Linked DNA regions of Myxococcus xanthus. The protein of the gene in region 2 interacts with the protein of the main gene of each other region in a pairwise test. Links are inferred from orthologs where the notes say so. Each region holds a gene or a part of one and is shown on either strand. Other genes may lie near its edges.

Region 1 (3,278 bases), 1.6 Mb from region 2 along the record:
TGAACTCGCGCCGGCTCACCAGGTAGTAGCCCGCCACCATGATGACGTCGTGGACCATGGCCACGAGCGCGCCCGGACCGAACTTGAAGTCGAACCGGAACGCCACGTAGATGAGGATGGCGACCATCGAGTACAGCAGCGCCATGATGCCGCGGTTGCGCAGCTGCTTGCCCACCTGCGGACCGACGTAGTCCACGCGGCGCTGCTCGAAGTCCGGCTTCTCCAGCCCGGCGTTGAGCGCGGCGAACACGCGGTCCGCCATGCCGCTGGCCACCACCTGGTAGTCGTAGCCCGTGCCGCCCTGGGCCTCGCCCAGGTCGCGGACTTCCTGTACGCCAATGCCCGCCGACTCCACCGCCTTCGTGACGGCGTCGGAATCCATGGGCTGCGCAGCGCGGAAGCGGATGATGCCGTTGGGCAGGTCCGAGTAGACGTTGCGCACGCCACCCAGCGCCTCCAGGGCCGCCTTGCCCTTGGCACCGCTCTCCTCGTTGAGCTGCGTGACGCCGCCCATGCGGAGCAGGAAGGTGTTCTCCTCCGCCGCGCCGATGTTCTGCACGCTGACGTCCGGCAGGCCACCCTTGTCCGCGCGCTCGCGGACCTCTTCGGCGGTGATGGGGTGGTCGAACTTCACCTCCACCACCGTGCCGCCCGCGAAGTCCACGCCGAAGTTGAAGCCGAAGGCGGCGATGCCGACGATGATCGCCAGGTTCAGCAGCGTGGAGAGAAACAGCGCGGGCTTGCGCTTGCTGATGAAGTCGATGTTCGTCTTGTTCTTGAGAATCTGCATGACGGTTCCCGGACTCCGGCCGGTCAGACGGAGACGACCTTCGCGTTACGACCGTGGACGAAGTAGGTCATGATGACTCGCGTCACCGTGATGGACGTGAACAGCGACGCCAGCAGGCCAATGATGAGCGTGGTGGCGAAGCCCCGCACCGGTCCAGTCCCCGTGAAGAACAGGATGAAGGCGGAGATGAGCGCCGTCACGTGCGAGTCGAAGATGGTCCAGAAGGCCCGGTCGTAGCCCTGGTCCACCGCCGCGCGGGCCGTCTTGCCGTGCCCCAGCTCCTCGCGGATGCGCTCGTTGATGAGCACGTTGGCATCCACCGCCACACCCAGCGTCAGCACGAAGCCGGCGATGCCCGGCAGCGTCAGCGTGGCGTTGAAGAAGGCCAGTCCCGCCAGGATGAGCAGGCCGTTGAGCAACAGCGCGAGGTCCGCGATGAGGCCGGAGGCCTTGTAGTAGATGGCCATGAAGAGGATGACCAAGCCCAGGCCCAGCACCGCCGCCATGCCACCCTTCCGGATGAGCTCGTCACCCAGGCTGGCGCCCACCTGACGAATCTCACCCACCGTCACCGGGGCCGGCAGCGCGCCGGCCTTGAGCACCAGCGCCAGCGTCTGGGCCTCGCCCAGCCACTCCTCGAAGGTGCGGCCACCCATGCGGCCCATGGTGATGCGGGCCGAACCGCCGCTGATCTTCTCGTTGATGTTCGGCGCCGTCTGGACGTTCTCGTCCAGCACGATGGCCATGCGGCGGCCCACGCCCTGCTCGGTCAGCCGCTCGAACTCACGCGCGCCCGCGGGGTCGAAGGAGATGTTCACCTCCGGCTCGTTGAGCTGGCTGATGTTCGCGTCCGCGCTCGCCAGGCTCTCGCCGGTCAGCGGCACGTTCTTGTCCAGCAGGTAGGAGCGGTACGAGGTGCACTCGTTCTTCTTCACCGGGTTGGCGATGCACTCGGTGAGCACCACCCGGTTCTCCGGCACCTTGTCCTTCGTGTACTCGATGATGGCCTCACGCGTCGGGGCCTGGAGCTGCGGGAAGCCGCCCTCCGTGGTCAGCGTGATTTCGCTGCCAGCCGGCGGCGGGGTGGCCTGGAGCAGCTGCGCGAAGAACTGCGGGTTGGTGTCATCCACCATCCGGAACTCGAGCTGCGCGGTGGTCCCCACCAGCTCCTTCGCCTGCTCCGCGTTGCTGCGGCCCGGCAGCGAAATCTGGATGGAATCGGCGCCCAGCTTGCGCACGTCCACTTCCGCCACGCCCCACTTGTCGATGCGGCGGCGGATGACGAGCATCGCCTGGTCCACCGCTTCCGTCCGGAAGACGTTGGCCTGGCTCTCGTCCTGCACCAGCACCAGCGAGGCGCCGCTGCGACTGACTTCCTTGAAGTCAGTGAAGGTGGCCAGGACCTCTTTCTGGATGGCGTCCATGGTCGCCGGGTCCTTGGCCGTCAGGGTGACCTCGAGCTTCTCCGGGTCCGTGTCCGCCGTCACCTCGCCCAGCTTCTTGTCATTGATGTAATTGACAATCTGCTGCGCGCGGCGCTCGGTCCGCTTCTGGAGCGCCGTCTTGGTGTCCACCCGCATCACCATGTGGATGCCACCCTGGAGGTCCAGCCCCAGGTTCAGGCGGTACTTCGCGGGAGGCGCCCAGCTCGGCATCCGCTCCTCGAGCACGGCCAGGTTGTTGCGCTGGTCCCGATCGAGAACGACGAGCGAGTAGTACGTGGGGATGAGGAACCAGATGGAGCCCAGCGTCACCGCGACAATGAGTCCGAACTTCCACCACCAGCCGCGGTCCATCACTTCTCCTCCTTCTTCTCGCCGGCCGCCGTCGCGGTGGCAGCGGGCGTGCCTTCCGCCACCGCGCCCTTGGCGCTGATGGCCGTCTTGAGCACGCGGATGCGCACGCCGCTGGAGACCTCCAGCGTCACGGTGCGCTCATCCACGAGATGGATCTTCCCGAGGATACCCCCGGAAGTGACGACCTCATCACCCTTCTTCAGCGCGGAGAGGAGCGCACGATGCTCCTTCAGTTGCTTCTGCTGCGGGCGGATCATCACGAAGTACATGATGCCCACCAGGATGACCAGGAAGCCCAGGGTGCCCAGCGGATTGCCACCGCCGGCCTGCGCCAGAATCAGAAAGCTCTCAGCCACACACTGCCTCGTCGGTTGAGGAAAGCTTGGGATGGGAGGCCCCCCATTTTGTCCGAGGAAGCCATCCGAAAGGGGGCCCTCTTAGCAAGGGGGGCCCATGTGAGCAAGTGAACGCGGGAAGCCGGGCAATCCATCCGCCCGGTCAGCGACCGCGGGTCCGTTCGGCCTCCTGCGCCTTGGCACGGGCACGGAATTCCCGGGCAAAAGTGGCGAACCGGTCCTCTGCCACCGCGCGCCGGACTTCTGCCATCAGTCCCAGGAAGTAGTGGAGGTTGTGAATCGTGTTGAGCCGCATGGCCAACAGCTCCTGGGCGGCGAAGAGGTGGCGGAGGTAGG
Region 2 (3,362 bases):
TCAGGGCGCTCTTCAGCACCTGGCTCGGCCGGAAGGTCAGCACCCGGCGCGCCGAGATCTCGATCTCCTTGCCCGTCTGCGGGTTGCGGCCCACGCGCGCCTTCTTCTGGCGCACCTGGAAGTTGCCGAACCCGGAGATCTTGATCTTGTCCCCGCGCTCCAAGGTTTCCTTGAGCGTGTCGAACACGAGCTCCACGATCTCGGCTGACTCCTTCTTCGAGAAGCCGACCTTCTCGTAGACACCCTCGATGATGTCCGCCTTCGTCATGCGAATCCTCGGGAAGCCCTCGGGGCTGAACGCCGGGCACTGTTGCAGCCTTCCCGAAGACGTGTCAACCCTCTGACTTCATTCAGGAATTCAGGCGCGCAAGGCAGCTCCCAGTCGCTGCTTCACCTCGTCCACGATGCGCTGGTGCGCCTCGTTGACCTCCACGTCGGTCAGCGTCCGCTCGGACGAGCGATAGCGCAGCGCGTACGCCAGGTTCTTCCGCCCCTGGGGGATCTGCTCACCGGTGTACACGTCGAACACCTGAGCGTCCTCCACCAGCGGCTTGCCCACCTCCAGGATCACCCGACGCACCTCGTCGTTGGGCAACTCCAGCGGCACCACCACCGCCAGGTCCCGAAGCACCGCCGGGAAACGCGGCAGCGACCGGTACGCCGGCACCAGCTTCGAGGCTGCGTACAGCGGCTCCGTATCCAACTCGAAGACGAACACCCCGTCCGGCAGTCCCAGCGCCTTCACCACCCGTGGGTGCACCTCGCCCACGTGGCCCAGCACCGTGCCGTCCGCAGTCTTCACCTGCGCCACGGCCTTCGGGTGGTACGCCGCCGACCCCGTAGGCACGTACGTCACGCCCTCCACGCGGAGTGCACCCAGCAGTCCTTCCACGGCCGCCTTCGCGTCGTAGAAGTCCGCGCGGGCATCCTTGTGCGTCCAGTTCCGGCCGCCCCCGCGCAGGCCCCACACCAGGCCCGCCACGCGAGGCACCTCGCGGGCCGCCGGACGCTGCCCCTGCCCGCCTTCCGCCTCCTGGAAGTAGGCCCGGCCCGTCTCGTAGATGGCCACCGCCTCCACCTGGTGCCGCACGCTGCGGGACAGGTTCTCCAGCAGACCCGGCAGCAGGCTGGTGCGCATCACCGACTGCTCCGTGCTCAGCGGGTTGAGCAGCGCCACCGGCTTCTCCGCCCCCCCCAGCACCTCCAGGCTTCGCGGCGCGACGAACGAGTAGTTCACCACCTCGTCGAAGCCCGCCCCGGCCAGCGCCTGACGCATGCGGCGCTCGGCCTCGGCATGCGCGGGCTCTGGGGCCAGCGTGGCGAGTCCCCGCGGCAGCGTCGCAGGGATGTTGTCGTAGCCATAGATGCGCGCGACCTCCTCCAGCAGGTCCTCCTCGCGCTCCACGTCCACGCGGGCCCGGGGCACCTCGTACGTCGCCTGCCCCGTCCCCTCCTCCACCGCCTTGAAGCCCAGAGCCTCCAGGATGCGACGGACCTCCTGCTCCGCCACGGACACGCCCAGCACCTGCCCCACCCGAGCGAAGCGCAGCGTCACCTTTCGAGGCGGCTTCGGCGCCGGGTACACGTCCACGCGGCCAGGAGCCACAGTGCCCCCCGCCAGCTCCGCGATCAGCTGCGCCGCCCGGTCAATCGCAGGCACCACCGCGTCCATGTCCGCGCCGCGCTCGAAGCGATGCGACGCCTCCGTGTGCAGCCCGTGCCGCTTCGACGAGCGCCGCACCGTGGAGCCCTGGAAGTTCGCCGACTCCAGCACCAGCCGCTTGGTGCTCTCGGTCACCTCGCTGTCGCCGCCGCCCATGACACCGGCGATGGCCTGCGCCCGGTCCTTGTCCGCGATGACCAGGTCATCCACGTCCAGGACGCGGTCCTTGCCGTCCAGCGTCTTGAGCTTTTCGCCGCGCGTCGCCGTGCGGACGACAATCTCCTGCCCGGCCAGCTTCTCCAGGTCGAAGGCGTGCAGCGGCTGCCCGTACTCCAGGTTCACATAGTTGGTGACGTCCACCACGTTGTTGATGGCGCGCACCCCGGCCGCCTTCAGCCGGTCCTGCATCCACTGCGGAGACGGGCCAATCCTCACGTTCTCCACCACGCGCGCCACGTAGCGCGGGCAGCGGTCCGGGGCCTCCACGCGCACCTTCACCTGCTCGGCGGCGGGAGTGCCCGACTCCGCAGGCTTCGGCTGGGGCACCTTCAGCGCGGAGCCCGTCACCACGCTCACCTCACGCGCCACGCCCAGGTGGCTGAGCGCGTCCGGACGGTTCGGCGTGACGTTCACCTCCAGCACCACGTCATCCAGCCCCACGGCCTCCGCGATGGGCGTGCCCACGCGCGTATCGACCGGGAGGATGAGCAGGCCGCTGGACTCCTCGCTCAGGCCCAGCTCCTTGGACGAACAGAGCATGCCGAAGCTGTCCACGCCGCGCAGGGCCGCCTGCTTGATGTCCATGCCGTTGGGCAGCTTCGCGCCCACGGTGGCCAGCGGCACCTTGTCGCCCACCTTGAAGTTCTTCGCGCCGCACACCACCTGGAGCAGCGCCGTCCCGCCGATGTCCACCTGCGTGACGGACAGCTTGTCCGCGTTGGGGTGCTGCACGGACTCCTTGATTTGCGCCACCACCACGCCGCGAAGGGCTTCCGCGGGGCGCTCCATTCCCTCAATCTCCAGGCCCGCGGCGGTCAGCTTGCGCGCCAGCTCGTCCACGGACGGAGGCAGCGCCACGTAATCGCCCAGCCACTTCACCGAAATCTTCACAGGTCCACCCTCTTCTTCAATCGGCTGGAACACGGGGGCCCACGAGAGGCCCCCTGGAATCTCAGAACTGCTCGAGGAAGCGCGCGTCGTTCTCGAACATCATCCGCAGGTCGTCGATGCGGTAGCGCAGCATGGCGATGCGCTCCACGCCCATGCCGAACGCGTAGCCCGTCACCTCGTTCGGGTCATACCCGGCCGAGGTGAAGACGTTCGGGTGCACCATGCCGCTGCCCAGCACCTCCAACCACCCGGTCTGCTTGCAGATGCGGCAGCCCTTCCCACCGCAGTTCGTGCAGGTGATGTCCACCTCCGCGGAGGGCTCCGTGAAGGGGAAGAAGGACGGGCGGAAGCGCGTGCGCGTGTCCGAACCGAAGAACGCCGTCACGAACGCCGCCAACGAGCCCTTCAGCTCGGCGAACGTCACGCCCTTGTCCACCAGCAGGCCTTCCACCTGGTGGAACATTGGCGTGTGAGTGATGTCCGAGTCGCGCCGGTACACCCGGCCCGGCATCACCGCGCGGATGGGCGGCTTGCGGTTGAGCATGTACCGGACCTGCACCGGGGACGTGTGCGTGCGCAGCAGCGCCGA

The links.
Region 1: the proteins of pheT (region 2) and secD interact in binary tests that used the Escherichia coli proteins (3 or more experiments, as listed by UniProt). The link is inferred for Myxococcus xanthus from one-to-one orthologs.

Annotation. Positions count from the first base shown.
Region 1 is NZ_CP017174.1:5,837,481-5,840,758, forward strand. Bases 201-3,167 are described here. They hold secD (protein translocase subunit SecD), read right to left. Parts: upstream 2,587-3,167; coding sequence 814-2,586; downstream 201-813. Other genes in these bases: secF (protein translocase subunit SecF), read right to left, coding at 201-790; yajC (preprotein translocase subunit YajC), read right to left, coding at 2,586-2,942; tgt (tRNA guanosine(34) transglycosylase Tgt), read right to left, coding at 3,085-3,167. In the rest of the region: more of secF, read right to left, coding at 1-200; more of tgt, read right to left, coding at 3,168-3,278. UniProt on the Escherichia coli protein: Part of the Sec protein translocase complex. Interacts with the SecYEG preprotein conducting channel. SecDF uses the proton motive force (PMF) to complete protein translocation after the ATP-dependent function of SecA.
Region 2 is NZ_CP017174.1:4,239,432-4,242,793, reverse strand. Bases 67-3,117 are described here. They hold pheT (phenylalanine--tRNA ligase subunit beta), read right to left. Parts: upstream 2,774-3,117; coding sequence 359-2,773; downstream 67-358. Other genes in these bases: pheS (phenylalanine--tRNA ligase subunit alpha), read right to left, coding at 2,835-3,117; BHS09_RS18070 (integration host factor subunit alpha), read right to left, coding at 67-268. In the rest of the region: more of BHS09_RS18070, read right to left, coding at 1-66; more of pheS, read right to left, coding at 3,118-3,362.